DNA from 4 places in the Micromonospora sp. NPDC047756 genome. Region 3 is predicted to be linked to each of the others. Evidence: riboswitches for the same ligand, from Rfam matches in the RefSeq annotation. Region 3 holds a riboswitch; each other region holds the start of a gene.
The links. A riboswitch is a leader RNA that binds a small molecule or an ion and turns the genes downstream of it on or off. The one in region 3 is predicted to bind cyclic di-AMP.
Positions count from the first base shown of each region.

Region 1: another riboswitch for cyclic di-AMP. It lies ahead of ACZ6NZ_RS11090 (C39 family peptidase); the one in region 3 lies ahead of ACZ6NZ_RS30285 (coiled-coil domain-containing protein).
Region 2: another riboswitch for cyclic di-AMP. It lies ahead of ACZ6NZ_RS01850 (coiled-coil domain-containing protein); the one in region 3 lies ahead of ACZ6NZ_RS30285 (coiled-coil domain-containing protein).
Region 4: another riboswitch for cyclic di-AMP. It lies ahead of ACZ6NZ_RS03960 (C40 family peptidase); the one in region 3 lies ahead of ACZ6NZ_RS30285 (coiled-coil domain-containing protein).

Region 1 is NZ_JBVJGQ010000003.1:365,726-370,863, reverse strand. Features, by position in the region: gene ACZ6NZ_RS11105 (acyltransferase family protein) at 1-414, shown strand, start outside; gene ACZ6NZ_RS11100 (hypothetical protein) at 508-990, shown strand; gene ACZ6NZ_RS11095 (hypothetical protein) at 1,126-1,896, shown strand; cyclic di-AMP (ydaO/yuaA leader) riboswitch at 2,181-2,321, shown strand; gene ACZ6NZ_RS11090 (C39 family peptidase) at 2,554-3,402, shown strand; gene ACZ6NZ_RS11085 (alpha/beta hydrolase) at 3,526-4,272, shown strand; gene ACZ6NZ_RS11080 (CDP-glycerol glycerophosphotransferase family protein) at 4,276-5,138, opposite strand, start outside.
Region 2 is NZ_JBVJGQ010000001.1:396,383-401,520, forward strand. Features, by position in the region: gene ACZ6NZ_RS01835 (metal-sensitive transcriptional regulator) at 1-199, shown strand, start outside; gene ACZ6NZ_RS01840 (copper-translocating P-type ATPase) at 206-2,290, opposite strand; gene ACZ6NZ_RS01845 (YibE/F family protein) at 2,591-3,961, shown strand; cyclic di-AMP (ydaO/yuaA leader) riboswitch at 4,128-4,258, shown strand; gene ACZ6NZ_RS01850 (coiled-coil domain-containing protein) at 4,263-5,138, shown strand, end outside.
Region 3 is NZ_JBVJGQ010000010.1:194,082-199,219, forward strand. Features, by position in the region: gene ACZ6NZ_RS30280 (hypothetical protein) at 1-66, opposite strand, end outside; gene ACZ6NZ_RS30285 (coiled-coil domain-containing protein) at 207-1,271, opposite strand; cyclic di-AMP (ydaO/yuaA leader) riboswitch at 1,277-1,408, opposite strand; gene ACZ6NZ_RS30290 (cation diffusion facilitator family transporter) at 1,526-2,443, opposite strand; gene ACZ6NZ_RS30295 (HelD family protein) at 2,550-4,667, opposite strand; gene ACZ6NZ_RS30300 (alpha/beta fold hydrolase) at 4,776-5,138, opposite strand, start outside.
Region 4 is NZ_JBVJGQ010000001.1:838,765-843,902, reverse strand. Features, by position in the region: gene ACZ6NZ_RS03970 (C40 family peptidase) at 1-132, shown strand, start outside; gene ACZ6NZ_RS03965 (N-acetylmuramoyl-L-alanine amidase) at 188-2,170, opposite strand; cyclic di-AMP (ydaO/yuaA leader) riboswitch at 2,406-2,541, shown strand; gene ACZ6NZ_RS03960 (C40 family peptidase) at 2,555-3,595, shown strand; gene dcd (dCTP deaminase) at 3,657-4,235, opposite strand; gene ACZ6NZ_RS03950 (pyridoxamine 5'-phosphate oxidase family protein) at 4,332-4,889, shown strand.

The DNA.
Region 1 (5,138 bases), on a different contig from region 3:
GCGGACGCGGACGTGCGCGGTCGGCGCTCGCCGTGGCGGTCCCGGCCGTTGGTCTGGCTCGGTGAGGTCTCGTTCGCCTTCTACCTGGTGCACGTGCTGGTGATGACGAGCGTGCTGCGGTGGAGCGGCACCTGGGGGGTCGGCTTCGGAGGCTGGCGTGGCCCGGCCGTGGTGCTCGGTTTCCTGGCGGCGAACCTGATCCTCGCCGGATTGCTGCACCGCTTCGTCGAAACCCCGATGATGCGCCGGCTCGCGCCGCGCCGCGCGGCCCGTCCGGCGCCCGTCCCCCGACAACGCGCGGCCGGCGACGACGACGCACGAGACCCCGCGAGCATCGCCCGCGGCGAGGTCGACAGACCCGCCGACGAGGTCGGTCAGGCCGGCGGTCGATCGCCGTACGTCGACCTGCGCTGAGGGCGTCCAACCTGGTCAAAGGGGCCGGCGCGGCGTGATCCGACACGCCCGTGGTCGGTGCGCCCGGGTCGGCGCGAGGCGTAGCGTGGGGGCGTGCTTCCGGTCGCGTTCACCTGTCCGCTGTGGTGGGTGGCGCGCTGGGCGACGCGGGTGCTGACCAGCCTCGCCGTCGTCGCGGCCCTGGCGCTCGGCGCAGGCCCGGCCACGGCCGCCACGTCGACGCCCGGCCCGGGGCCAACGTCCAGCGTGGTGCCGACCACTGTCGCCGGCTCGCCGGCGGCCTCCTGCTGGCACGCCGCGCCATCGGGGCCGACCGTCACCACCGCCGGCCGTGCGCCGGGCGACGATGGTGCCGACGCCACCGGGTCGGGGGCACCTGGCGCGGTCCGTCCGGCCCCCGCGCGGGCCGCCGAGGAGTCGGCCCCGACCTGGTCGGTCGACGCGCCGGTGGCGCTCCCCGGCGATGAGGGCACCATCGCGGCCGGCGTGCTGCCGGTCCGCGCGGCCGACTCTGACCGGCTGCCCCACGTCGACTGTGCCGGCGGTCGGGCTTCCCGGGCCCCACCCGGGCGCTGAGCCACCGGGACGACCGTCCCGCCGCCTCGCCCTGTCGACCCACCCGCTTCCTGACCCGCCGACCCGTGGCCCGCCGTGGCCCGCTGGTCGGCGCGGCTTTCCATCGCACTGCTCACTCTCCACGAGGTGCCGACCATGGAGACCGTCGTCTTCTACCAGTTCGTGACCGAGGTGCCGCGGGCCGCCGCCATCTGGTCGACGCTGTTCCTCCTGACCCTGGGCCTGCTCACCGTGCTGGCCGCCCGCCCCGAACGGGACCGGCCCACTGGCGAACCGCTGCCGGCCGGGCCCACTGCCCAGGAGCTGGCCGCGGCCGAGGCCGTCGACAGGCGCCGCTACGCCGAGGAGGTGGCCGTCGCCGCGGCCGGCGCGGCCACCACCGCCAGGCGGCGGCGCGCCGCCTGGCTGACCGCTCAGGAACAGCTGAATCGGGCCTGGACCGGGTACGACGAGGCGGACGCCGTCGCGCGTCGCTTCGCTGGCGCCGGAGCGCTGCCCACCCCGCAGACCCCGCACACCCCCGCCGAGTACGCAGCCCGGGAACGTTATCTGCACCGGGCGGCGATGGCGGCGTACTGGCGGGGGGACCTGACCATGGCGCAGCTCGGCGACGTGTTCGGGCACCGGCGCGGCTGGGACCCCCGGCGACACCCGGTCGAGCAGGAGGTGCTGATCAGCAGGGTGATCCGGGATGCGCGGCTGGCCGACTACCAGGTGGCCGTCGACCGTGAGCGGGTCGCCTGGCGCGACGCGGAGTTGGCCGCCGAGTCGGCCCGTGCCCTCGCCGAGGAGGCGTACGCGGCGGCGGCCCGGCTCCGCCCGACCCTGGTGCCGGCGCGCCGCACGGTCGCCGGGGCGTTGCGTCCCGCCGTCGTGGCACTGTGGCGTCCGGCCCGGGTGGGTTGAGCCCAATCTGTTATGTGAGCCGGGTCACCCAGGTGTGAAATCGGACGTCCGGCGCGATCGACGGCATTGTTGCCGCGATTGTGGTCGCGTTCTTTGCGGCCTGTCCGGTTGTCGCCCGTAGGCGTCGCCGTAACTGGTTGTCCCATCGAGTCACATCATCGGCAATACGCGCAGAAATTGTGGCGCCAATTGGGGTTTACGCAGGTGAAGCTGGCTTGGCAGGGTGTTGAGACGCCAGTAGTGTCGTCCCGTCCGGTGCGGTAACCGATCGCAAGACGCGACGCCGCATCGACCCGCTCAATCGTGATCAACGAACCGGGGACCCACCAGTATGTCCGGGGTGAATCCGCGAGCCACGGCCCGCGGTAGGGCGTCTTCCCGCCCGAATCCGTCAGCTAACCCGGTAGGCGGTGTCGGAAGGAGTCCCATCCTCGTGCAGCACCTTTCCACCCCTCGGTTGTTCCCTCGCCTCCACGGCGCGGCGGTGCACCCGCTCAATCGTCGCGTGACGGTGAGCTGACCCCCGGGTCATCGCCTTCCCCGCCCGGCCGATCCGGGCGTTCCCCTGAGCGGTTCACCATCCGCGGACCACGGTCCGCGCGCTGGTGCCTGCCCGGATACCGGTCCGGCCCCGGTGTGCCGCTCTCCCCCCGATCCGTGGAGGACCCCGTGAAGCACACCCTGCAGCGTCAGCTCCGCCGCCTCGCCACCGAGCGCCCGTACCAGATCGTCGCCGCCTCCGCCGCAGCCCTCGCGATCGCCACCACCACCGGCGCCCTGCTCACCACCGCCGACGACGCCCCGGCCGGCCAGCGCACCGCGACCACCGTCGCCGAGATGCGCAGCGACGTCGCCGCCTCCCGCGGCGAGGCTCGGGAGGCGTCCCCCTCGGCCAGCGCCGCGCCGACCACGGCCGCCCCGGCCACCAGCGCCGCGTCGCCTGCCGCCAAGGCCAAGAGCAACCCCGACCTCACCCGTAAGCCGACGCCGCCGAAGCCCCCCGCGACCAAGGTGCTCGACTACGACTACGAGGCGCAGAACACCTATTACAACTGCGGCCCGGCGGCCACCCGCAACGCGCTCAGCGCCGCGGGCATCGACCGCACCCAGGAGGAGCTCGGCGCCGAACTGGGCACCACCGAGATGGGCACCAACTCGGCCGAGGACACCACCCGGGTGCTCAACGCCGAGGTGAAGGGCTCCCCGTACCGGACCCGGATGTTCCCCGGCGCGCCCAGCCCGGCCCAGATGGACCGGCTCCAGGCCGACGTGGTGAAGGCCGTCACCGACGGCCGGGGCGTGGTGGCCAACGTCGTCGGGGACGCCGTGGACACCGACGGCGGTTGGCACTCCTACGGCGGCGGGCACTACATCGCCGTCGTGGGCTACAAGGACAACGGTCGCACCGTACGGATCGCCGACTCGGCGAACCCGGCCGACCCGTCGTACTGGATCACCACGATCGACCTGGCCAACTGGATCACCAGCCGGGGCTACTCCGCCTGACCCGGGCACGCTGACCGCCGCGGGCGCCGTCTCCCACAAGGGGCCGGCGCCCGCGGCGTCTGTCCGCCCGGCCCGCCGTCGACGGCTCTCGTACCCGGCCGCGAACCGTGGGAGACTGCGGCCGTGGTGGATGAGACGGGTGGTCACACCGGCCGCGGGTCGGTCCTGCTGCTACTGCACGGCATGGGAACGACCGGGGACGTGTGGTTGCCCTGGGCCCCGTACCTCGAGCGGCACTGGCCCGGGCGGTGGCTGGCACCGGACCTCGCCGGCCACGGCTGGGCGCCGCCACTGCCGTCGTACTCCTTCGCGGGCTTGGCCCGGCAGGTCGCGCGGGCCCTCGCCCCCGACGACCGGCTGGTCGTCCTCGGGCACTCACTGGGTGGGGTGGTCGGCCTGGCGCTGGCCGCCCGCGACGCCGGTGCGCCGGTGGACGCCGTGGTCGGGCTGGGCATCAAGGCACTCTGGTCGCCCGCCGAGCTGACCCGCGCAGCCGAGGTCGCCGCCCGACCCGTGAGCTGGTTCGCCACCCGCACCGAGGCGGCTCGCCGCTACCTGCGCGTCGCCGGGCTCACCGGCCTGGTCGCGCCGGACCACCCGGTGGTGGAAGCCGGGTTGCGCCAGGTCGACGGCCGGTGGCGTCTCGCCATGGACCCGGCCGCCTTCGCCGTCGGCGAGCCCGACCTGGCCGCGCTGCTGGCCGCGACCGACGTGCCGGTGGTGCTGGCGCGCGGGGAGAACGACCCGATGGTCACCGACGAACAGCTCAAGGAGTACGGGGTGCCGGTCGCCACGCTGCCCGGTCTCGGACACAACGCGCACGTGGAGGACCCGGCGGCGGTGCTGGCGCTGCTGGATCCGTACCGTTGAGCGCTATGCCGGTGCGGTCGCGGTGAGCGTCTCGGCCGGCGCCAGTTCCCGGCGGGCGGCGGTCAGGAACGCCTCGGCGTACGACTCGGCCGGGAAGTCACCCAGGTAGCGGCGGCGGGTGGCCCAGCGGGCCTCGGCCAGCGGGTCGGTGTCCAGCAGAGCGGTCAGCACGTCGTCCACGTTGGACATGTCCCGACGCAGCACGTAACCCGACCCGGCCAGCGGGAACCGCTCCACGAACCGGTCACCCTCGTCGCCCATGTCGGTGACCGCGTACGGCTTGCCGGAGTAGAGGAAGTCCGAGATCACTCCGGACACGTCGGAGACCAGCGCGTCGGCGGCGTTGACGCACTCGGTCAGGCTCAGTTCCCGGGCCGCCGCGCCGACCACGTGCTGGCGGCCGGTGTGGGCCCGGTCGGCGGCCAGCAGGTCGGTCAGGCGGCCCAGTTGCCGCGCCGATGCCGGGTTCTGCGTGGTGTACGGGTGGGCTCGCAGGATCACCGTCGCGCCGCGCTCCAACAGTCGGCGCAGCAGGCTCTCGGCCACCGGCAGCGAGCAGTAGTCGGCGTCGGCGTGGTGCCCGGTCCAGGTCGGCGTGTAGAGCACCGTCGGATGCGCCAACCCTCGTGCGGACTCCGGGCGTACCTCGATCGACTCGACCTGCGGGCGACCGACCACCACGAACTTGTCCGCCGGGATCTGCACTCCGGCGCGGGCGTACCGGTCGATCGCCGCCTGCCCGGCCACGAAGATCCGGTCGAAGATCCCCGACACCGGGTTGGCGCTCGGCGCCTTGTCGCTGTCGCCGTGGTGCAGCTGGATGTGGGTGAGCTGGGTGAAGCGGACGCAGTGGCTGTTCTTCGCAC
Region 2 (5,138 bases), on a different contig from region 3:
GATGGTCGACGACGACCGCTACTGCATCGACGTGCTGACCCAGATCTCCGCCATCCAGGCCGCCCTCGACAAGGTGGCCCTCGGGCTGCTCGACGGGCACGCCCGGCACTGCATGCACGAGGGCGCCGCCGAGGGTCGGGCCGACGAGATGGCCACCGAGATGATGGCGGCGGTCGGCCGGCTCATGAAGCGCGGCTGACCGCGCTCAGTCCGGCGCGGGATCGAGACGGACCCGGCGCAGCAACTGCGCGTTGAGCGCCACCACGATCGTCGACGCCGACATCAGCACCGCGGCCACCGCCGGGCTCAGCGTCACACCCGCCCAGGCCAGCGCCCCGGCGGCCAGCGGCAGCGCCACCACGTTGTAGCCGGCCGCCCAGGCCAGGTTCTGCCGCATCTTCCGGTACGACGCCCGCGACAGCCGGACCACGGCCCCCACCCCACGCGGGTCCGAGGATGCCAGCACCACCCCGGCGGACTCGATGGCCACATCGGTGCCCGCGCCGATCGCGATGCCCACGTCCGCCCGGGCCAGCGCCGGCGCGTCGTTCACCCCGTCACCGACCATCACCACCACCAATCCCCGCCGCTGGAGCTCGGCCACCCGATCGTCCTTCTCAGCCGGCAGCACCTCGGCGAAGACCTCGTCGACGCCGGGCCGGAAGCCGAGGTCGGCGGCGACCGCCTCGGCCACCGGCCGGGCGTCACCGGTGATCATGGCGATGGTCCGGACACCCTCGGCACGCAACTCGTCGACAGCGCGCCGGGCCTCCGGACGCACCTCGTCGGTCAGCGCGAACGCGCCGAGCACGGCGTCGGGCAGCCGCACCAGGTGCAACACCGCGGCACCCCGCGCCGACCACCGCCCGGTCGCGGCCTCCAGCTCCGCCGGGAGCGAAAGGCCCAGCTCACGCAGCAACGCCGGCCCGCCCACCGCGTACTCCGTACCGTCGATTGCCGCCTTCACACCGCGGCCCGGCAGCGACCGGAAGCCGGCTGCCCGGGCCGGGCCGGCGCGGCCGGCCGCCGCCACTATCGCCCGGGCCAACGGATGTTCGCTCTCCGACTCGACACCGGCCGCGATGCGCAGCACCTCGTCGCGCTCGACGCCGTACGCCGTCGCCAGGTCGGTCACCCCGTGCTCGCCCCGGGTCAGGGTGCCGGTCTTGTCGAAGAGCACCGCGCCGACGGTCCGCATCCGTTCCAGGGCCAACCGGTCCTTGACCAGGATCCCGGACCGTGCGGCGAGCGCGGTGGAGAGCGCGACGACCAGCGGGATGGCGAGCCCCAGCGCGTGCGGGCAGGCGATCACCAGGACGGTGACCGCGCGGACCACCGCCTCGTCGGGCTGACCGAGCGCGGTCCAGGCCAGCACGGTCAGCACGGCGGTGCCGGTGGCCAGGTAGAACAGCGCGGCGGCGAACCGGTCGGCCAACAGTTCGGCCCGTCCACCGGAGGCCTGGGCCTGGGCGACCATCCGCTGGATGCCGGCGAGGGCGGTCTGCTCACCCACCGCCTCGACGCGCACCCGGATCGGCGAGTCGGTGGCGACGGTGCCGGCCACCACCCGGTCGCCGGTCGACCGGGCGACCGGCCGCGACTCCCCGGTGATCATCGACTCGTCCAGCTCGGCGTCGCCCTCGACGACCCGGCCGTCCGCCGGCACCCGACCCCCCGGCCGGACCAGCACCATGTCGCCGATCCGCAGTCCGGTCACCGGCACGGCCTCGACCCGGCCGTCCGCCGTCACCCGTTCGGCCTCGTCCGGCAACAGCGCGGCCAGCGCCGCCAGCGCTCCCCGAGCCTGCCCGATGGCCTTCATCTCCTGCCAGTGCCCGAGCAGCATGATGGTGACCAGCGCGGCCAACTCCCACCAGAAGTCCAGGTCGAAGACGCCGACGCTGGTCGCCAGGGACGCGGCGTACGCGACGGTGATCGCCATCGCGACCAGCAGCATCATCCCGGGCGCCCGGTCCCGGACCTCGCGAACCGCGCCGACCAGGAACGGCCAACCGCCCCACCAGAACACCACCGAGCCGAGCACCGGGCCCACCCAGGCCCGAGCGGGGACGACGTCCCCGCTCAGGCCCAGCCGACCCGACACGAGATGACTCGTCAGCACCACCGGGACGGTCAACACCAGGCACACCCAGAACCGACGGCGGAACATCGCCGGATCGTGCCCGGCGTGCTTGTCGTGCACGGGGCGCTTGTCGTGCCCGTGCTTGTCGTGCGGCACGGGTCCGGTGGGTTGCGGGTGGCCGGGGTCCGGCGGTGGCGCAGCGGGCATGGCTCCAACATGCCGGCCCGGCGACCGCCACGCGGCCGGATCGGCCACCCGACACCCGACACGACCCGCGACCCCCAGGTGGGCTGGCTAGCATCTCCCCGATGGCCCTCCGTATGCCGCTGCACAGTCGGGCACCAGCGCCGCTTCCACGTGGCGTCGCCCCCGGCCCAGCACTGACCGTCCGTGATCAAGGGGTCGTCAGGCAGCGATCCGCCCCGCCGTCCGCCGCGTTTCCACCGAAACGGTGAACCGCCCGGCCCGCTGACCCGTACCCCGCACCGGATCGTTGGGAGTCCCACCTTGGCCGCCAACCACACACACTCCGCTCCGTCCGCCCCACCGAGGGTGCGACGGATCCTCGTCGTGACTGTGGTGCCCCTCTTCGTCGCCACCGTGCTGGCCGCGGCGCTGCTCTGGCCGCGCGGCGGATCGCCGCAGACCGATGGTGGCGCGGACGTGCCGCGCTACCCCGGCACCGTCACCCGGGTGGTGAGCGAGCCGTGCCCGCCGGTGCCGTCGGTCCCCGAGGGGACCCCGAGGGTCGGCGACGGGCGGTGCGGCACCGTCGACGTCCGGGTGGACGACGGGCCGACCGCCGGCCAGCAGGTACGGACTCCGGTGCCGGACGGGCCCGGCGCGCCCCGGGTCGAGGTCGGCGACGAGGTCGTCCTGGTCGAGCTGGCCGACCCGGTCGACCCCACCACCAGCAACTGGAACATCGCCGAGCACCAACGCGGCACCCCGATGGTGTGGCTGGCGGTGATCTTCGCGGCCGCGATCGTCGCGTTCGGTCGGTGGCGAGGTCTGGCCGCGCTCGCCGGGCTGGCCGCCAGCTTCGCCATCCTGCTCACCTTCGTGCTGCCAGGCATCAGCGCCGGCAGGTCACCGCTGCTGGTGGCGGTGGTCGGCGCGGCCCTGATCATGTTCGTGGTGCTCTACCTGACCCACGGGGTCACCGCACAGACCTCGGTCGCGGTGCTCGGCACCCTGGGCAGCCTGGTCCTGACCGGCGTGCTCGCCACCATCGCCACGGCCGCGACCCATCTCACCGGCTTCGGCAGCGAGGACGCCACCACCCTGTCGATGTTCCAGGGCGACGTGGACCTGCACGGTCTGCTGCTGGCCGGAATCATCATCGGGTCCCTCGGGGTGCTCGACGACGTGACGGTCACCCAGGCGGCCACCGTCACCGAACTGGCGAACGCCAACCCCGGGCTGACCCGGTTGCAGCTCTACCGCGCCGCCACCCGGGTCGGCCGCGCGCACATCGCCTCCACTGTCAACACCATCGTGCTGGCGTACGCGGGCGCGTCACTGCCCCTGCTGCTCCTGCTCACCGCCGACGCGCGGCCGATCGGGCAGATCCTGACCAGTGAGTTCCTCGCGCAGGAGATCGTCCGCAGCGCGGTCGCCACCCTCGGTCTGATCGCCGCTGTGCCGCTGACCACCGGGCTGGCCGCAGTGGTCACCGCCGCCGGGCGCACCGACACCTCAGCGTCCACCGACGCTCCCACGTCCCGACCCCAACCGGATCGCAGCGAGGCCCTGGCCGCACTCAGCTCCCCACGAACGGCCGGCTCCGACGAGCCGGACCGGACGCGGACCACACCCCCACCCGAGGCCACCGACCGGTGGCCGAAGTCGAACAGGAGCACGGATACGGCATGGTGACACTCCTCAGCGTGACCAGATCGGGCATCCACCCTGAGAACCCCGTCACTGGTCACTCAACGCTATGGCGAAATGACGCTTTTGGTCGGCATCCAGGCGTAGCTCAGCCGGTCGACTCTCGGGTAACCTCGCTGCCGGTTACCGATGAAGGCGCGAAGCGGCGCCTGCGGTGCCACCGCCCAATCGCCAACCGGCGAGCCGGGGACCCAGGTACCTGGGGTGAATCCGCATCAGCGGTAGGGGCCGCTTCCGCCCCGAACCCGTCAGCTAACCCGGTCGGCGGTCGACGGAAGGGAACATTGTGACGGCACCCCTACGCCGCTGGTTGACCCCCGTGGTGGCCGTGATCGCCGCACTGACCGTGTTCGCCGGGCCGTTCCCGGCGCATGCCGCCCCGACGAACCCCACACCGTCCGGGCACGAGGAGGACGGCGAGCCCAAGCTGCTCAACGACGTCATCGAGCAGGCCAACCGTGACTACTCCGCCGCGAAGTCCAAGCTGGACAAATCCAAGAAGCGGCAGAGCGAGTTGGCGGCGGAGGTCAACCGGGCCAAGGCCGACCTGGACGCGTTGGCCCCGCAGGTCGGGCAGATCGCCGCCCAGGCGTACCGGACCGGCCGGATCGGCGCGGTCGCGATGCTGCTGGAGAGCGAAGCGCCCGACTCGTTCGTCCAGCGCGCCGGGATGCTCGACGAGATGAACATGGTCAACGAGAAGAAGCTCTCCGAGGTCAACGAGGTGAAGGCCCGCGCCGAGCAGGCCAAGTTGGCGCTCGACACCGAGGTCCGCGAGCAGCAGAAGCAGACCGCTCTGATGGCGAAGCGCAAGAGCGAGGCCGACAAGGCGCTCTCCCTCGTCGGCGGCAAGGGTTTCACCGGCGGCCTGGTGGATGCCACCTCCAAGGTCGCGAAGATCGGCCCGGGTCGCACCGCCGACGGTGACTGGAAGTCCCAGTCGTGCAGCGAGAAGGACCCCACCACGTCCGGCTGCGTCACGCCGCGCACGCTGCACGCGTACAAGGAGGTCAAGGCGGCCGGCTTCAACCGGTTCGTCGGCTGCTACCGCCCCGGCGGGCCGTGGGAGCACCCGAAGGGCCGCGCCTGCGACTGGTCGCTACAGAAGAGCGGGTTCTCCCCGTGGCACAACAACGACACCCGCACGTACGGCAACAACGTC
Region 3 (5,138 bases):
GCCGAGCGACGTGACGAGGTGCAGGGTGAGCAGCGCCTTGCGGGTGGTGGGTCGGATCCGAGGCATACCGCGATGCTGCTCGCCGGCCACCGCCGGGTCGTCCGACGAGCGACGACATCAGGGGTACGCCCGCTGACGTAGCCCGGCCCGGACACACGCGATGCCTGTGAGCCAGCCGGTGGCTCACAGGCATCGCGACGCGCGGGTCAGTAGACCGACAGGTGTACGTGGTTGGTGTGGTCGGTCGACGGGGTGCCGTGCGCCCCGCTGTACGACTTCCACCCGCTGCTGGGCAGCCAGATCTGCCTGTACCAGATCACGTAGAGCACGGCGAGCCGGTCCGCGTTGCGGATGAAGTACGCGGCCAGGTTGTTGCCGTACGTCTTGTCGCCGCCGGTGGCGTTGCCGCCGAACCCGTTCTTCTGCGCCGCGAAGTCGCAGGCCCGGCCCTTCGGGTGTTCACCCGAGCCGCTGGGGCGGTGGCACGAGACGTACCGGGTGAATCCTGCGGCCTTGGCCTGGTTGAGCGCGTGCAGGGTGCGCGGGGTGATGCAGCCGTTGGCGGGAGTGGGGTCGTTGACGCTGCACGACTCGGAGGGCCAGGAGCCGTCGGAGTTGCGCGGTGCGGCCTTCGCGTTGGCGTTGGAGGTGCCCCGGTTGGAGCCGCCGTCCGCGGTGGTCTGCGGCTTGGGTGTGGTGGCCACGGTCAGGGCCCGTTCGGCCTGATCCTTGCGCTTGGCCATCACCGCGACCTGCTTGCGTTGTTCGTTGATCTCGCCGTCCAGGGCGATCCGGGTGCGGTTGGCCTTGTCCTTGCTGTCGAGCAGGTCGCGTAGCACCCGGTCCTCGTTGGCCGCCACCGCGTCCAGCGCGGCTGCCCGGTCCATGAAGCCTTCGGGGGTGCTGCTGTTGAGCAGCGCCGACATCGCACCGAGCCGGCCGGTGCGGTAGGCGACCTCGGCGATCTCGCCGACCTTGCCGTTGCGCTGGTCGATCTCGACCTCGATGGTCTTCAACTGGGTGCCGAGCTGCTTCTGCCGCTGCACCGAGGTGTCCAGGGCGCGCTTCGCGTCCAGGTAGCCCTTGCTGGCCGCTTCAAGCTGGGCCCGCAACGCCGGGGTGCCGCCCTCCTCGTCGGAGTCGGGTGCGGCGGCCCGCAGGCCGGTCGGGGGAGCGGCCGAGGCGGTGCCGGCCGGGAGCGCGACGCCGAGGGCGAACATCGCGACGATCAGGGCCGCCAGTCGGGCGGCGGGTGGTCGTGCTGGTGCCACTGCGCATGTCCTTCCGTCAGCCGCCGACCGGGTTAGCTGACGGGTTCGGGACGGAAGATCCCTACCGCTGACGCGGATGCACCCCAGGAACGTGGTTCCCCGGTTCGCCCGGTTGGGCGATTAGGCGGCGACCGCCACCGGCGCCGGGAGGCGCCTTCTGGTGGTGGCCGGGACCGAGCCTACCGGTGCGGGTGGGACCGCTGCAGCCAATGTGACGGACGGTGCGTGCGTCACCACGGAAAACTGCGAACCGGTCACCATTCGATGGAGCCGCAGGCCCCGGAGGCGGCGCCGGGCTCGATCTGCAACGTCGCGTGCTCGATGCGGAAGTCGTCGTGCAGGGCCGTGCGTGCCGCGGTGAGCACCGCGCCGACCTCCGCGCCCGGTGCCATGGTCAGGTGGGCGGAGGCCACCTCCATGCCCGAGGTGAGCGTCCAGACGTGCAGGTCGTGCACCTCGACGACCCCGGGGACGGCGGCGAGCCGGTCGTGCACGGCGGTCACCTGGAGGTGCTCCGGGGCGGCCTGCACCAGGATGCGGATGGCGGCGCGGGCCAGCCGCCAGGTGCGCGGCAGGATGAACACGCCGATGGCGACCGCGACCAGGGGGTCGGCCCACCACCAGTCGGTGACGGTGATCAGCAGCGCCGCGCCGATGACGCCGACCGAGCCGAGCAGGTCACCGAGCACTTCCAGGTAGGCGCCCTGGAGGTTGATGCTCTCCCGGGCCCCGGCGCGCAGCAGCGCGAAGGCGGCGATGTTCGCCAGCAGGCCGAGTACGGCAACCGCGAGCATCGGGCCGGCGATGACCTGGTGCGGGTCACCGAAGCGGCGGATCGCCTCGATCACCACGTAGATCGCGACGCCGGAGAGCAGGACGGCGTTGGCCAGCGCGGCGAGCACCTCGAGCCGGTAGAGCCCGAAGGTGCGCTGCGGGTCACCGGTGGCTCGTCGGGTCGCCGTGATGGCGGCGAGCGCCATCCCGATGCCGAGCACGTCGGTGAACATGTGCCCGGCGTCGGAGAGCAGGGCGAGCGAGCCGGTGTGGAGTGCGACCACCGCTTCGACCACCATCAGGGTGGCCAGCAACCCGAACGCCGCCCAGAGGCGACCCCGGTGCTGGTGTGCGGCATTGGCGACGGACCCATGGTGGTGGTCATGCCCTGCGCCCACGAGAACCACCTTCCGCCGCTGGTCGGGACCCGGTCAAATGTATGCTCACATCGCTATGTGTGCAAGTGTACGGGTAGAGCGTCCCGGCGGTGGCAGTCCGCACACGTCAGCCGGTCGGGTCGATGGTGGTGAGCCGCTGGGTGGCCCGGGAGAGCGCCACGTACAGGGTGCGTACCCCGGCGCCCGGATCGGCCCGGATCTCGCTCGGGGCGACCAGCACGACCCCGTCGTACTCCATGCCCTTGGCTTCCAGGCTGGTGACCACCTGCAACCTGGGCGCGCCGAGCGCGCCCAGCCAACCGGCCACCTCGTCCCGGCGGGGGACCGGCGTGATCACACCGACCGTGCCCTCCACCTCGGCCAGCAGGCCGGCGGCGGCCTCCACTGTCGCGGTCTCCAACCCCGTCGCGGGCACCACCAGCTCCACCGGCTCGACCCCGGTGGAGCGGACGGCGGTCGGCAGCGGCAGGTCCGGGTAGAGCCGCCGGATCTCCGCCGCCGCCACCGCGAAGATCTCCGCCGAGTTGCGGTAGTTGGTGGTGAGCGTGAAGTCGTGTCGCTTACGCCGGCCCAGCGCCTGGTCGCGGGCCCGGGTCAGCTCCTCCGGATCGCCGGTCCACGCGGTCTGCGCGGGGTCGCCCACCACGGTCCAGGAGGCCAGTCGGCCCCGCCGACCGATCATCCGCCACTGCATCGGCGAGACGTCCTGCGCCTCGTCCACCACCACGTGCGCGTAGTCCCGGTAGTCCGCCGGGCGTTCCCGGGCCGCCGCGCGGGCGGCCCGTTGTCGTTCACCGAGGGTGCTCAGCTCACGGACGCCGCCGGCGAGCTGAAACGGGTCGCGTCGCGCGCGGGCCGGCTGCGCGGGCTTGCCGAGCAGCGCGTCCAACTCGTCCAGCAGCGCGACGTCGGCCATGGTCAGCCCGGCCGAGTCCAGGTCCCGGTACGCGGCGTTGAGCAGCCGGATCTCCGCCGAGGAGAGAATCCCCCCGGCGTACCGGCGCAGCCGGTCCGGCTGCGCCAGCCAGCCGAGCACGTGCCGGGGGTGCAGTCGAGGCCACCACGCCTTGAGGAACTCCCGGAACTCCGACCGCTCGGCGATCTCCGCCTCGAAGGCCGGTTGCTCCGGCAGCCGACCGCTGCTCAGCTCACGGGCCTGCGCCCAGAGCGCGGCGAACACCCCGTCGAAACCGGCCCGGCGCACCTCGTTGCGCCGTGCGCCGCGGTGCAGCGCGCGCTCCCGGATCCGGTCCAACGCGACCCGGTCCAACCGCAGCAGCGTGCCCCGGTAGAGCAGTCGCAGCTCACCCGGGCCGCCCGGCACCGCGTCGCGAGCCGCCCGCTCCAGCACCCGGCGCATCCGCAGCGAGCCCTTCACCGCCGCCACCTCGGGCGGGTCGGGGCGGGTGGCTGTCATCCCCGGGAAGAGGGTGCCCAGCGAGTGCAGGGTCGCGGTGTCCTCACCGAGCGACGGCAGCACGGAGCCGATGTACTCGACGAAGACCGACGACGGCCCGACCACCAGGATGCCGCCGCCGGCGTAGCGGCTGCGGTCGGAGTAGAGCAGGAACGCGGCCCGGTGCAGGGCCACAGCGGTCTTCCCGGTGCCGGGGCCGCCCGCGACGATCGTCACCCCGGAACCGGGCGAGCGGATCGCCTCGTCCTGCTCCCGCTGGATGGTCGCCACGATGTCGCGCATGCCCCGGCCGGTGGCCTTGGACAGGGTGGCCAGCAACGCGCCGTCACCGACGACGGTCATCCCCTCCGGGGCGGCCGTCGGGTCCAGCAGGTCGTCCTCGATCCGGGTGACCCGCTCGGCGCGGGACTGGATGGTGCGCCGCCGCACCACATCCAGCGGCTGCGCCGGGGTGGCCTGGTAGAAGGCGGCGGCGGCCGGTGCGCGCCAGTCGACGACGAGCGTGACGGCGTTCTCGTCGCGGATCCCCAGTCGCCCGACGTGCAGCACCTGACGGTCGCGCAGGTCCAGTCGACCGAAGACCAGCCCCTCGTGCTCGGCGTCCAGGGTGTGCCGCCGCTGCGCGGCGTGGAAGACCATGGCGTCGCGCTCGACCAGGGCGCCGTGCGTGCCCACCCGGGCCATCCGGTAGCCGTCGCGCTCGGCGCGGACGGCCGACTGCCGCAGCTCGGCCAGTCGGGCGTACACCCGGTCCAGGTGTCGTTGCTCGACGGCGATCTCCTGCTTCAGGCCGGTCTGGTCGGTCAACGCACGCTCCTTCAGAGATCGCCGGCAGGCGGCGGAAACCGCGCGGGCCAACCGCAGAAGGGTACGGCCCCGGACCCGACCCGCCGCGCCCGAGGTGCGCGAACGTGCTCAGGCACCCGTCCCGGCGGGGGCCGCGCCGAGGTGTGCCGGCGGCGACGCGCCACGGTGTGCCGGCGGCGACGCGCCACGGTGTGCCGGCGGCGATTCGGCGATCGCCCGTCGTACGACGCCGGTGAGCGCGGCGTTCACCTCGTCCGGGCGTTCCATCATCAGCATGTGCCCGGCACCTGGGCAGACGGTCAGCTCGGTGGCCGGCAGAGCCGCCGCGATCGACTCGGCGCACGGCGGTGGGGTCAGCCGGTCCCGGTCGCCGACCAGGGCGGCGGCCGGCAGGTGGGCCAGCGCGGCGAGGGTGTCCAGGCGGTGCTGGGTGCCGATGGAGGCGCGGAACCCGCCGATCGAACGCAGCGA
Region 4 (5,138 bases), on a different contig from region 3:
TTCTCCGGCCTGAGTCATGTCGGGCTCTATCTGGGTAACAACCAGATGGTGCACGCGCCACGGGCCGGCAAACCGGTGCAGGTGTCCAGCATCACCACGATGCCCGTCGCCGGGTTCCGCAGACCTGGCTGATCCACCTCGCGCGACACGACGGCCCCCGGTCACCGACCGGGGGCCGTCGTGGTTCTCAGCGAGGTGCCCCCACCGGGGATGGCAACAGCTGTACGTCGGCGAGGTCGACGTACATGATCCGGTGGCCGAACTGGATCTGCGCGTACCGGTTCTTGCCGCGGATGACCGTCCAGTCGCCGGCTGAGGAGCCGTCGACCGTGCTGGCCCGGTAGTACTCGCCGGCCAGTACCGCGCCGACGGCGTACCGCTGCCCGGCGGTCAGCGTGTACTGCAGCGGCGTGATCGCCTGGTAGGGCACCCCGTCCGGGTAGGCGGACTGCTCCGGGTACGCCCGTCCGTACACCGGAACGGTGGCCCTTCCGGACTTCGGCGTCGCCACGACTCCGACGGTCCAACTGGCGGTCGGCGCGGACGCCGGGTTGTGGAACCAGGCCCGCTGCCCGAGGTACCAGATCGCGGTCCAGTCGCCCTGCCGGCCCGCCAGCGCGTACGTCTGCCCGGCGGACGCCCGGGCCCCGTGATCCGACACGGCCATCGTGTTCGGGCTGCCGTCCGGGCGGAGCGCGATGTCGTTGACCAGCGGAGCGTCGGCGGACGGCGCGCTGCGCAGCACCACCGCCGAGGAGCCGCGCGGAGCGCACGGCACGCCCACCGTGACGCAGTCGGTGAACGCCGGCTGGTTGGTGGTGTAGTCCGGATCGATACGGACCAGCCCGGTGGCCGGGGTGCCGGTGTCCAGTCGAGGGGCGTGCAGCAGGTCGAAGTAGTGCGTCCAGTCCCAGTGGGGGCCCGGATCCCAGTGCATCCCCCGCACTGTCGAGGGGATGGTGCCGGGCACGTTGTCGTGGCCGATGATGTGCTGGCGGTCCAGGGGGATGCCCAGCCGCAGCGCCAGGTGCCGGACCAGCTTCGCCGAGGTCCGGTACATCGCCTCGGTGTACCAGGTGCCCTGCGCCGCGAAGCCCTCGTGTTCCAACCCGATCGCCTTCGCGTTGACGTACCAGTTGCCGGCGTGCCAGCCGACGTCCTTCGTCCGGACGTGCTGGGCGATGTGCCCGTCGACCGAGCGCAGCGAGTAGTGCCAGCTCACGTACGTCGGGTCCTGGACGAGTTGCAGGGTGGTGGCCCAACTCGCCTCGGTGTCGTGGATGACGATGTACTCGATCTTCTGCCGCGCGGGCCGGTCGGAGAGGTCGTGGTTGCCGTAGTCCCCATCGCCGAACGCCTCGTAGGGCGCCGGAATCCACTCGCAGGAGATGGTGCGGGGGCACTCCACCCCGTCCGGGCGGGCCAGCCGGCGCAGGCCCAGCCGGTCCAGCCAGGAACGTTCGGGCCGCACCGCGCGGGCCGGCAGGGTGATCCGGTGGCCATCGTCGGTCACCCGGGCTTCGCCCGCGCCGATGGTGGTGAAGACCTCGTCGGCGAAGGCCGCCGCGGCGTCGGCGCCGTCCGCGCCCGAGTAGCGGGCCACCGCGCCGTACCAGGCCGCCGGGTCGGTGTCCGCTCCGACCGGCGCGCCCAGATCCCGCTGGTACGCGCTCAGCAGCGCGGCCCCACCCCGGATGTTGAGGCCCGCGTCGGTACGCAGTGCCTCGGGGGCGGCACCGGTCAGCGCGGCGGCGGCGTCGACGGTCTGCAACGCGGCGGTGGACGGGGTGGGCGTCTCGACCGGCCGGGGTGCGGGCATCCGGGCGGGGCGGGAGTCGTCGCCGCGTGGGTCCTCGGCGCCGGCGTCGTGGTGACCGCGTCCGGGTAGGGCGGCCACGTGCCGCACGTCGGTCAGGTGCATCGGACCGTAGCCGCCGCTGGTGCTCGGTGTGCCGGCGTTGGTGTCCCACCGGGACTCCAGGTAGGAGACGCCGAGCAGCACGACGGTCGGTACGCCGTACTCGGTGGCCGCGGCGGCGTACTGCTGTTGGCGGTCGGTGGTGGGCGTGGCGGCGGCCGGGCCGACGGAGAGTGGCACCGTGGTCACGGCGGCGACCACGATGGCGGCGAGCAGCGTGCGCCAGCCGGTCGACAGGGTTGGATGGTGCATCGAACCCCCTAGATTCTCGCGGAGTGAGGTCAGGTCACCATCGCGCCGTCCGGGAGCTCACGTCAATACCTTTCCATCTATCGAAGCGTACGGAAAGAATTCTTCACACACGGTCGGTGGCCTCGTCCATCCCGTACGGAGTGTCACGGCCGCACGGGTTGCGGATCGGTAACGGGCGTCTCTACTCTGGTCATTTGTCGGCTCGACAGCAGCTCCGCCCACCCCGGGCGGTAACGGACCGACACCGCCGAGTCGTTTCCGAGCGAACCGGGGACCCATGTCCCTCGGGGTGAATCCGCAGCCACTGCGGTAGGGCGCCGACTTCCCGCCCGAACCCGTCAGCTAACCCGGTAGGCGGTCAGGAAGAAGGAGTACGGAACCCCGGTGGCACTCCATGCCCCGCGGCCGTCGTCCGAGCGGCCGGCATCAGCCGGCCCGGCGTCGATCGTGCCGCGCCCACGCTGGTCCCGCTTCACCACCGCACTCGCCGCGCTGGCCGGCCTCGCCGTCGTGCTGACCGGCAGTGCCACGGCGGCGCACGCCGACCCCTCCGTCGCCGAGATCGAGCGCCAGATCGACGCCGACTGGAACAAGCTCGAACCGATCATCGAACGGCACAACGCCACCCGCATCGACCTCGCCGCGAAGCGCAAGCAGGCAAACGCGCTGGCCGCCCGGATCACTCCGCTCGAGCGCCAGGTCGACGCCGCGATGGACAAGGTCAGTGCCCTTGCCGTACGCGCCTACAAGGGCGAGAACGTCCTGACTGTCAACGCGGTGCTGGGCAGCCGGTCGCCCAGCGAGGTGGTCGGCCAGCTCGAAATGCTCGACCGCTTCGCGCACAACCAACAGAAGGACGTCCGCCAGGTGGCCGACCTGCGCGACCAACTGGCCGCGCAGAAGGCGCCACTGGACGAGATGGTGGCCCAGCTGACCCGCACGGAAGCTCAGCTGGCGGCGAAGAAGAAGCAGATCAACGACGAGATCGACCGCCTGCAGAAGCTGCGCCTCAAGGTGTACGGCAGCGGTGGCGGCGGTCCGCTGCGCCCGGCGCCCTGCCCGGGCAGCTACCCCGGCGGCGGCGCGGGCACCGCGGTCAAGTTCGCCTGCGCCCAGATCGGCAAGCCCTACGTCTGGGGTGCCGAAGGTCCGAACTCGTACGACTGCTCCGGACTGATGCTGGCCGCGTGGGCGAAGGCCGGCGTGTCGCTGCCGCACAACGCCGCCGCGCAGAGCCGGGTCACCAGGAACGTCAGCAAGGGTGACCTGCGCCCCGGCGACCTGGTCTTCTACTACAGCGACATCCACCACGTCGGCATGTACGTCGGCGGCGGCTGGGTGGTGCACGCCTCGCAGGCCGGTCAACCGGTCAAGATGAAGAAGGTCGACGACGGCCCGATCCACAGCTACGGCCGTCCCGGCTGACCCAGGCTGACCAAAGGGCCCGTCGCGATCTTCTCGCGGCGGGCCCTCGTCGTCCCTGGTTCTAGCGGGTGGGCCAGGTGCGCCAGTGCTGCCAGGCACGGCTGGGTGTGGGCCCCCGCTGACCCTGGTAGCGCGAGCCGTAGACCACCGAGCCGTACGGGTGCTCGGCCGGCGAGGAGAGCCGGAAGATGCAGAGCTGTCCGATCTTCATGCCCGGCCACAGGGTGATCGGAAGGTTCGCCACGTTCGAGAGTTCCAGCGTCACGTGACCGGAGAAGCCCGGGTCGATGAAGCCGGCGGTGGAGTGCGTGAGCAGCCCGAGCCGGCCCAGCGAACTCTTGCCCTCCAGCCGGCCGGCGAGTTGGTCACCCAACGAGATGACCTCCAGCGTCGAGGCGAGCACGAACTCCCCCGGGTGCAGCACGAACGGCTCGCCGTCGGGGACCTCGACCACCGAGGTCAGGTCGTCCTGCTGCATGGCCGGGTCGATGTGGGTGTAGAGGTGGTTGTTGAAGACCCGGAACAGCCGGTCGAGTCGGACGTCGATGCTGGAGGGTTGGACCAGGGTGGGCTCGAACGGCTCCAGGCCCAGCGTGCCGGCCTTGATCTCGGAGACCAGGTCACGGTCGGAGAGCAGCATCGGACAACCATAGCCTTCCCGGGGGCGGCCAGATTCGGTGCCGGTGACCAGCGCGTCGAGGTCGCTGCTCGTACATTTGTTCGATAGAATGCCCACATGGCTTCCTGGTCCGAATTCGCCGCCGACGAGCCCCGACTCGCCGACGGGATCCGCGTTCTCCTCCAGCAGTACGGGCCGGGCTTCGGCTATCTGGCCACGGTCCGTGCCGACGGCGGGCCCCGCGTCCATCCGGTCTCCCCGGTCATCACCGCCGAGGGGCTCTTCTGTTTCATCATCGACTCGCCCAAGCGCCGTGACCTGGAACGCGACGGCCGTTACGCGCTGCACTCGTTCCCCGCGGAGGAGAGCGACGACGAGGCGTACGTGGCGGGTCACGCCCGCCCGGTGACCGATCCGATCCTGGTGACGCAGCTGGCGCAGGGCGCGCGGGCCGAGCCGCAGGTCGACTGGCGGCTCTTCGAGTTCACCGTCGACGTGGCCATGCTCACCCGCCGCGAGCAGCACATCACGGGCATCCCGGGCCTCGGGCCGAGTCGGCCGGCCGTTCGGGTCTGGCTCGACCCAAACGCCCAGTCGGCGGTGGCAGCGCCCCTCGCCGTCCCGCAGACGCGCCCGACCCTCCTCGCCCGTGACGTGCAGTGCACGGCAGCCTGACCACCCGACCGGAAGAGCATCGGTGCCGGCTCCGCCACGACGGAGCCGGCACCGATGCGTACGCCCGCCACGGTTCGCCACACCTGCGGCGCGCCGCCACGTCCGGCGGGCCGCCACTCCCGCATGATCCACTCGACTTCAGCGAACCCGCGGTATCCCGACGCCCCGGATGCCCCGACTTCCAGGAAACCGAGTGGATCACCCCGGCCGACCCCGGGTGGCACGGCATGCGGACACCTGCGGCCACCG